Regions from separate parts of the Exiguobacterium sp. N4-1P genome, predicted to be linked through region 1. Evidence: riboswitches for the same ligand, from Rfam matches in the RefSeq annotation. Region 1 holds a riboswitch; the other holds the start of a gene.

Region 1 (4,963 bases):
TTCTAGCGCTAAGCAGCGCGAAACTATCGTTTTTCAGAATAGCATGATTCGTGTGTCAGGTGAACGGGAATCGGATGGAAACGGAAAAGAAGAATTATTTTGAATAGCATGTCAATTTTCTTCAGGTGAGACTACGCTATAATGAAGGAGAGCGAAGCGAACCGAACTAAAAATCGAAAGGTAGTGAGAAAAATGCAAGCGACAATTACATGGAATCACAAGATGGGCTTTAGTGGAGTGACGGAGTCCGGACACCAACTGGCAATGGATGCAGCACCTGAAAATAACGGGGAGAACGGAGCACCACGACCAACTGAATTGTTGTTACACGCCGTCGCCGGCTGTACGGGAATGGACATCGTCTCCATTTTAGAAAAAATGCGTTTACCGTTAACCTCGTTTGAGATGGACATTGAGGGAGAACGGGCGACGGAACACCCGCGCCGCTTTACGACGATTTCGATTCATTATCGTCTCGAAGGCGACTTACCGGACGATAAAGTCCGCCGGGCCGTGTCGTTATCAAAAGATAAATACTGTTCTGTCTCGAAATCACTGAATGCTGAAATTGAAGTCTATTATTCAATCAATGGCGTCCGAAACGAGGAACCGCTTTGAAACCGATTTACCTGCTTTTAACGGCTTGCTTTTTGACGGCATGCGCGAGTGAACCAGCAACAGAACCGAAGACGAAACCGGAACCGAAGACGAGTCAGCAACAGCCGGCAGCCGACGAACCGACGGCTGCCGAACAGGCGGAGCAAGACATCAAACGTCAGCTCGCCAAACTCTCGACTGCTGAAAAGGTCGATCAATTGCTGTATATCGGGATCAGCGGGACGACGTTATCGGACGCGGACCGAAGTCTGTTAAACAATCACGCGATAGGCGGTGTCCTGTTACTCGGAGGCAATATCACGTCAGACGCCCAGCTGAAAACCTTGACGGCAGCAATCAAGGACGCACAAGCCGCCGAACCGCTCGCGTTCCTCGGTTTCGATGAAGAAGGAGGACGGGTCAGCCGTGTCCCGGATCAAACGTTTCATTTACCTCCGAGTTTGACGCTCGGTCAGAAAAACGATCCGGCATTGATGCAAAAGACCGGACAGGCATTTGGTGCGATGTCACGGTTTTATGGATTCAATATGGATTTTGCCCCGGTTCTTGATGTCAACAGCAATCCGGCGAACCCGATCATCGGGGACCGGGCACTGAGCGCTGAGCCGGATGATGTCGCCCGGCTCGGTGTCCCGTTAATGCAGGGAATCAAGTCGGAAGATGTCGTGCCGGTCATCAAACATTTTCCCGGACACGGGGATACGACCGTCGATTCGCATGTCGGCTTACCGACCGTGACGAAGACGAAAGCGCAACTCGAGCAACTGGAACTCGTCCCGTTCAAAGCGGCAATCGATGCCGGAGCGGAAATGGTGATGGTCGCACACATTTTATTCCCGGCGCTCGACCCAGACAATCCGTCGTCGTTATCAGAGCCGGTCATGCAACAACTGTTGCGTGACGAGTTGAAGTTCGATGGCGTCATCGTGACGGACGACCTCGTAATGGGTGCGATCACGAAACAATATGGTCTCGCCCAAGCTTCGCGTCTCGCCCTCGAACGTGGTGCCGACATGGCGATGTTCTCGCAAGCCGGTGCTTACACGGATGTTCATGCGGCAATTATGCAGGGGATCAAGGACAAGTCACTATCACGGGCTGACCTCGACGCGAAAGTGACACGTGTCTTACGTCTGAAACAAACGTATGATTTAGCAGACACGAAGCTGATTCCAACGCGTGAACAATTGACGGAACAGGTCAAAACGGTCACGGATTGGCTGAACTGACAAGTCAGACTAGAAATCAAGCGAGCGGTCATGGTAGACTACGAATGAACCAACCAACACTAAATAGTTCTACACTAGGGGAGTCTCGCAGCAGACTGAGACGGAAATATCCGGACCCTTTGAACCTGATCTAGTTCGTACTAGCGGAGGGAAGTGGCTTCTGATTATCATCCTGTCTCAGGTCTTACCTGGACATTTTTCGGACCACTCCATCATGTTCATGGGGTGGTCCTTTTTGTGTAGCAAGGAGGAGAAGGTATGCGTCCGAAGTTACATATTGTGACGACCGGGACAAAAGAGCTGACACATCTTCTAGAAGTCTTGCCGGCTGTTGTGCCTTATGTCGACATGATTCATATCCGGGAACCGGGTTGGTCGGCGGACCGACTCGTCCAATTGATCGAGGAGCTAGTATGCGCCGGTGTTCCACGTGAAAAACTAATCGTCCATGACCGGCTCGATGTCGCCCTCGTGACGAAGTCAAGTGTCCAGTTGACATCGCGCAGTATTCCCGTCGCTGTCGTGCGGCGTCAATTCAGCGAGCTACAAATCGGCCGATCAATCCACTCCTTGACGGAAGCGCTTGAGACGGACAGCGACTTCGTCATGTATGGTCATGTCTTTGCGACGGCGTCAAAACAGGACGTCGCCCCGCGCGGACTAGCGGCACTCGCGCAAATCGTCACGTTTTCAAAAGTCCCCGTCATCGCGATTGGCGGGATTCAGCCGGAGAATGTCGCGGGTGTCCTCGCGACCGGAGTTGCTGGCATCGCTGTGATGTCAGGGATTCTCGGTCAGGCAAATCCGGTCGAAGCAGTCCAGTCGTATCGCGAGGTGATTGATCAATGAAAGCAAAAGAGACGTTAATCGTCGGCGCAGGCGTAATCGGTTTGACACTCGCCTACGAATTGCTCAAACGAGGACAACCGGTACGCGTGCTTGAGCAAAATCGTTCCAGTGAAGGAGCGACGCGGGCAGCAGCCGGCATGCTTGCGACGGATCATGAACTGATTCCTGCCTTACATCAACTGGCAGCAGCGAGTCGACAGCTTTATCCCGACCTCGTCCGTGAGCTGTTTAATGAGACCGGCATTGATAGTGGCTATAAAGAAAACCCGTTTCGACTGATCCGTGCAGACGGGGACATCCGGTTCGCTTCAGTCGGTCAAATCGATCCCGTCCAGTTGACGCGTTCGCTCCGTCACGCGATTAAAGCCCGCGGAGGTGTGATTGAAGAACAGACAATGGTCACGGGACTGCTCCGGGCAGGGGCGACCGTCGTCGGCGTTGCGACAAGTAACGGTAAGCGCGAAGCCGGGAACGTCGTGGTCGCAAGCGGTCGGGGATCAGAAGCGTTACTCGCGACGAGTGGTGTCGAGATCGCGACGGTACCGGTCAAAGGCGAATGCCTCGCCGTCCGGCTTACGGGACATGTCTTGACCGAGACGTTGTTTAGCGACGACGTGTACCTCGTTCCGAAGTTTGACGGACGGATCATCATCGGGGCGACGGAACGGATCGGTGACGAGACGACAGGGGTCAGCGTCAGCGGGATTGAACATCTCCTGCAGGCGGCGGCGCGACTGTTCCCGGCAATCAGAGAAGCGGAAATCGTGGACATCTGGTCCGGGATTCGTCCACAAACAGCGGACGGATTGCCTTATCTCGGGCAGGTCCCGGGAGTCGGGCACCTATTCGTCGCGACCGGGCATCATCGGCACGGGATATTACTCGCCCCGATCACGGCGTCCGTCCTGGCAGACGAGGTAACGGGAATCACGCCGAAATATGAGCTTCGTCCGTTTTCATTACATGAATCGAGGAGGAACACGAATGCAACTCACCATTAATGGTCAACCGTATACGCTTGACGGATCGATTTCGACAATCGACGGATTGATTCATCATCTCAATTTGACGGAAAAAATGGTCATCATCGAACAGAATCGACAGATTGTCGAGCGGACAGCATACCAAAACACACCCATTCAAACAGGCGATTCTTTTGAAATCGTTCACTTCGTAGGAGGCGGTTAATCATGTTAACGATTGGTCAAACGACATTTCAGTCGCGGTTATTACTCGGAACGGGCAAATACCCCGACGTGACGACACAGCAGCAAGCAGTCGAGGCATCAGGAGCAGACATCCTGACCTTTTCCGTTCGCCGGATGGATATCTTTGAAGCGAGTCAACCGAACTTTTTAGAGGCGCTTGATTTGAGTCAGTATCATTTATTACCGAACACGGCGGGGGCGAAGACAGCGGAAGAAGCGGTTCGGCTGGCAAAACTCGCCCGCGCGTCCGGACTGTGCGACATGGTCAAAGTTGAAGTCATCGGCTGTGATAAAACGCTGTTACCGGACCCAATCGAAACGTTGCGGGCATCGGAAGAATTATTAAAAGAAGGATTCACCGTCTTACCGTATACGTCAGACGATCTGTTGTTGGCACGAAGACTGGAAGAACTCGGGTGTCACGCCATCATGCCTGCCGCGTCCCCAATCGGATCCGGACAAGGAATCCTTAATCCACTGGCCTTAAGCTTCATCATCGAACAGATGACGGTCCCAGTCATCGTCGATGCAGGAATCGGTTCACCGACCGATGTCGCCTACGCAATGGAACTCGGTGCAGACGCCGTCTTACTTAATTCGGCCGTCGCCCATGCGAAAGACCCGGTCAAGATGGCGCGAGCGATGAAGCTTGCCGTCGAAGCGGGACGACTTGGCTTTGAAGCGGGACGGATCGAAAAGAAACGGTACGCGACGGCGAGTAGTCCCGAGACAGGGATGAGTCGATGACGGATCGTTATTCACGGCAAACCCGGTTTCGGCCGATCGGTCAGGCGGGACAAGATGAGCTGACAAAAAAACATGTTCTCATCATCGGCATGGGCGCACTCGGAACGGCAAGTGCCGAACAACTCGTCCGTGCCGGAATCGGCAAGCTGACGATCGTCGACCGTGATTACGTCGAGTGGAGCAATCTCCAGCGGCAGCACCTTTACACGGAGGACGATGCCGCGCAGCATGTCCCGAAAGCGATCGCGGCGGAGCGCCGCTTAAATGCCATCAATCAGGAAGTCGAGATTATAGCCCACGTCACCGATGTCA
Region 2 (4,963 bases), on a different contig from region 1:
TTGGAATGAGGCGGCCATCTCGATTGCAGCAGCACCGCTCCCGACGATGACGGGCGACGATGCCTCTTTAAACTGACGGAGCGCCTGATCGATTTGATAATTCGGCTTGATCGTGACGCGTGACGTCGCATCTGAGACATTCCAGTCATTCGAACCGATGTTACACGATACAACATCATAGGGAATGATTTGACCCGATTGACAGAAAACTTGTTTCGTTTGCGGATCGATTCGCGTGACACGGTCCTCCATCAATGTCTTTCCGTGAAGAGAACAGAGTGCTTTGACATCGACCCGGGTCTCCTCGAGTCGATACGTGCCGTCCGCAAGACCGGAGAACATTCCTGAATAATACTGGTAACGGGACGGGTTGATGACGATCCATTCAACATCCGGATGCGTTCCTTCCTTGATACATTCTAAATGGGCATGACCTGCCCCGACTAATACGATTCGTTTCAAACCTTCACCTACTTCTTTAAATTAACTGCTTCCGAAACTATGATTCCCTGAATCCGTCTGCGTTAATCTAATGAATGTCATAGGACAATCCGAAGCAAGCTCGCCACGAGACAAACGAGACAAAAAAACACTTGATCGTGACGCGTCACGACAGGACGGACATAATACGTCCGCTCGGCCTGAAACCGACGCGCTTCCATCGCAATCGCGATTTGTTCCGAACGGATGATACTGTTCGTAAAAAGCGGTAAACTGATGGCGAAAAACGTCTGCCATGGCCAAATCGAGTGCTGTTGCCGGACACGCCGTGCTTGACGGATTGTTCTTATTTCCTGCTGAAAGATCGGAATAAAACGAATCCCTGCTAAAAAGCCGTATGCGAGACGGTCCGGAAGGCGGCACTGATGAATCAGGCTCATGACGAACCGGGTTTGGTCGGTCGTCGCGATGAACGTCAAACTGAGGAAGACGAAGGCGAGCATCCGCAGTGCAATCAACCAGGCATGACCGATACTTTCTTCCGTGACGCGAAACCAACCGAATGACCAAACTTCCGTACTGCCTTTTCCGAAGGCTGCCATCATCCAAAATGTCAGCAAGAACAAGACGAGGTAGGGGGAGACCCGTTTGGCGAGCGTCAACAGTGACCAACCGGAGCAGCCCAATCCGACCGCAGCGAGTAAAAGTAAGGCTATCGTTTCGCGTAACGTCGGTGCCGCAATCAAGAGCACCATCACGTACAGGAGGGCACCGAGCTTGAGTGCCGGATTAATACGTGCGAGCGGGGAGTCGTTTTCCTGCACGACGTTTCACCTCCTCGAGTTGCTGATACAAATACGATAACGGACGAGAGAGTTGGTTATGCTCGAGTAACGTCTCGTCTTTAAACAAAGTGTCCGGTGTGCCGTCGAACTGAAGTCGCCCGTCACCAAGGACGAGGACCCGGTCGGCATACTGGTGGACCAGCTCCATGTCATGCGTCACCATGATCAGCGTCGTCCCGTTTAATCGCGCCTGCTCGAACATCTCGATGAGTTGACTTGTCGTCTCGGCATCTTGACCGAACGTCGGTTCATCGAGTAACAGGACGTCTTTTGGTTCTAACAACATCGTTGCGACGCTGAGCCGTCGCTTTTGACCCATGCTCAGGGCGAGGGGCGACTGACGGGCGACATGGGTTAACCGGTAGGATTGCAACGCCGTTTCAATCCGCTCCGGCGTCGGTGCATCCATGCTGATTACGAGCTCGTCTTCGACCGTCTGCTTGAGAAATTGGAGCTCTGGCTGTTGAAAGACGAATCCGACGTGTCGGTAATAGCTCCGACTTTTCCATGTCCGCAGTTCTTTTTCGAACAAGCGGACCGTACCGCCTTGCGCCGGAATCAATTTCGCCAGTGTTTCGAGCAACGTGCTTTTCCCGGCACCGTTCGATCCGACGACCATGATCCATTCTCCGGCGTGTGTTGCAAGCGACAGGTTATCGACAATCACTTGCTTACGGCGTCCTAACGCGGTGCGCGTCAGCGCGAACGTCGTGTCGTGCCGAACCGGAGGACGGTTGTTAGTCACTTTTCGTAACCGCCCCGCCTGGGAAGAAGCGGGGGGCACGGTTTCCAGTTCATACGGGTAGAGGAGCGGTGTTGCAATGCCGCGTCGTTCGAGTTCAGCGCGATGCTGACCGAAGACATCAAGCGGCGGACCATCACGTAAAATCGTTCCACCGTGATCGAAGACGAGCACCCGGTCACTGAACGTCACACAGCGGTCAAGCTGATGTTCAATCAGAACGAGCGTCAACGTCCGGTCGTGATGGAGTTCCTCAATCAGCTGCATCAAAACCCGATGTCCTGCCGGATCGAGTTGCGCCGTCGGTTCGTCAAGCAATAGAATATCCGGCTCAAGGGCTAGGACGCAGGCGAGGGCGAGTCGTTGTTTCATCCCTCCTGACAGTTGCATAATCGGTGTCGTCAGCGGCACATCAAGGCCGACACGTGCCAGTACGGCGTCAACCCGGTCATCCATCTGACTGCGGTCGACTGAGCGATTTTCAAGACTAAAGGCAACTTCCGCTCCGACGGTCTGCATGCAGAACTGGTCGTCCGGATTTTGAAAAAGGATTCCGACCGTCCCATTCGTTTTGCAGTGGCCGCTGACATCGGCTTCGATCGCGTCAGGTAATAAACCGGCGAGAACATGTAAAAACGTCGTTTTCCCACTGCCGCTCGGTCCGACGAGCAACGTCGTTTCCCCTTCGTGTAGCGTCACCGTCACCTTGTGCAGGACGTTGTCATGTTGCCCCGGATAGCGGACAGACAAGTCGTTACAATGAATCATGCTGCATCCGGCTTCCGCCGCTTACGCCCGATCGCATAACCGTTCAACGTCCCTGTCTTGACGAGCGCATCGACGATGACTTTCGCAAGTAATCCACCGAGCAATGCACCGCTGACGAGTTGAAGGGAAAACGTCAACAGAAGTGTCGTCGTCGTATAGTAGGCGAAACCATTGACGACAAGACTATAGACCATACTACCGATTGCGGCGAACATTCCGGATAGAACTAACGTCATTGTGTTGAACTTCCGGTATCCGAAGAGGGCAAAAGCGATTTCGGCACCGATTCCTTGAGCGAAACCAATCAATAAGGCCGATAATCCGAAGTGACTCCCCGTGAATAATTCGACAGCCGCGGCGACGACTTCTGCAATCAGTGCTGCCCCGGGCTTTTGAATGATGTAGGCGACAAGCGGACTCGCGATGACCCAAATCCCGAACATCCAGTTCGATCCGACCGGTCCGAAGATCGCGGAAATCGGTAACCACAATGTCGACCACCCTAAGTAGAGTACCCCGCAAGCAACCGACAACATCATCATGACAATGATTTCTTTCATTTTCCAACTGTTCATGTTCCTATCTCCCTTTGGCACAACCACCAGACAAACAAAAAGACCGCCCTCTATGAAAGAGAGCGGTCGCTGAATCTGCAAACATGCAGAAAAATTGAACGAATTACCGCTCCACTTTCCTACGCTAGTATGAACTAGATCAGGTTCAAAGGGTCCGAAGTGAATCGTCTCAGCCAATGGGCTCCCCTAGTGGATGTGCATATAGTGTGTACGCTATTTACTGTACCGACTCTACCGACAGTTGTCAATACAGATAAAAACCCTCCGCGAGGGGAGGGTAAGAAAAATTATTCTTTTTCTTCCGTTTGTTCTTCAGTAGAAACTTCTTCTGTCGCTTCAGCTGGTTCTTCAGCATCTGCTTCTTCGAGATCCGCTTCAAGTGTCGATTCGACGACGGCAACGACTTGAATGTCACCTTCCGTAACGATACGGTATTCTTTTTCTTCCGGCAAATCCGAAACCGATAGAGAATCACCGAGGTTAAGATTTGTCACATCGACTTCGACGCGTTCCGGTAATTTATCTGGTGTAGCTGCAACTGTTACTTTAAAGAGTGTTTGTGAAAGATATCCACCAAGTTTTGCACCAGCCGCTTCGCCGACGAGGACGATATCTGTTTCGACTTCTGTTTCTTCATCCATTTTAACAGCGATGAATTCAACGTGCTTGATTGTTGGTGTGAAGATATCCATATCGAGTTTGTTGATCAGTGTGTTGACTTTTTTACCACCGATTTGAAGTGCAACAAGTGCATTCTCACCATGTTCGCGAACGACTTTGATCAATGCTTTTTCGTCAAAGGCAATCGGTGTACTTTCCACTTTGTAACCATACACGACACCAAGAGCTTTTCCTTCATGACGTAATTGCTTTCTAAGTGAGCGTGGGCGTACTTCGCGTTCTTCTACTTTTAATGTTACTGACATGTTCATTTCCCCCTTGAATTTGGTATAGCCCTCAAAAGGTAATGAAGAAAGGAGTGGAACGAATCGTTCCGGATCAAGACGGTGCATCGAATGCTATTTCAAATTGATTTCATAAAAATGAAGATCGAAGTGAGTGGTTAGCATTTCTCTCCCAGGTCATTACGCTGATATTGAGAAACATGTGGTTGTAAAAGCAACTCGCTGATGCGGTGCTATGATAGTTATACCCCCGTAACATTAAAAGCTAAACATCAACCGGCGAAAAAACGATAGCCAGAAACCTGTTCTCCCTAGAGCAGCAACGGTTTACATCCTATTAAGAAATCGGTGCCTTTCCTCTTATTCAAGCAATTGAACCATCTCATCGACCGATAACGCAAGTGACGCCGGTTGTTCAAGTATGTCCGTCACGAGTGTCGCTTTCCGTTCCTGCAGCTCGATGATTTTTTCTTCGATCGTGCCTTTCGTGATTAATTTAATGACTTCGACCGTCTGTGTTTGTCCCATCCGGTGTGCCCGGTCAGCCGCTTGCTGTTCGACAGCCGGATTCCACCAACTGTCATATAAGATGACAGTATCCGCCGTCGCCAGGTTCAGTCCGGTGCCGCCCGCCTTCAGTGAAATCAAAAACAGATCGACTTCGCCTGCATTAAAACGGTCGCAGCG

What was found. A riboswitch is a leader RNA that binds a small molecule or an ion and turns the genes downstream of it on or off. The one in region 1 is predicted to bind thiamine pyrophosphate.
Region 2: it holds a riboswitch for thiamine pyrophosphate, as region 1 does, so the genes downstream of both, A0126_RS18105 (ECF transporter S component) here and A0126_RS05965 (thiamine phosphate synthase) in region 1, are expected to answer to the same signal.

The regions. Positions count from the first base shown of each region.
Region 1 covers NZ_CP022236.1:1,174,416-1,179,378, forward strand. Annotated here, with positions in the region: gene A0126_RS05955 (OsmC family protein) at 193-618, shown strand; gene nagZ (beta-N-acetylhexosaminidase) at 615-1,847, shown strand; TPP riboswitch at 1,914-2,016, shown strand; gene A0126_RS05965 (thiamine phosphate synthase) at 2,106-2,696, shown strand; gene A0126_RS05970 (NAD(P)/FAD-dependent oxidoreductase) at 2,693-3,697, shown strand; gene thiS (sulfur carrier protein ThiS) at 3,681-3,884, shown strand; gene A0126_RS05980 (thiazole synthase) at 3,887-4,651, shown strand; gene A0126_RS05985 (ThiF family adenylyltransferase) at 4,648-4,963, shown strand, end outside.
Region 2 covers NZ_CP022238.1:290,959-295,921, forward strand. Annotated here, with positions in the region: gene A0126_RS18090 (NAD(P)/FAD-dependent oxidoreductase) at 1-462, opposite strand, end outside; gene A0126_RS18095 (energy-coupling factor transporter transmembrane component T family protein) at 540-1,265, opposite strand; gene A0126_RS18100 (ABC transporter ATP-binding protein) at 1,231-2,796, opposite strand; gene A0126_RS18105 (ECF transporter S component) at 2,793-3,371, opposite strand; TPP riboswitch at 3,471-3,569, opposite strand; gene A0126_RS18110 (50S ribosomal protein L25/general stress protein Ctc) at 3,659-4,297, opposite strand; gene A0126_RS18115 (DEAD/DEAH box helicase) at 4,637-4,963, opposite strand, start outside.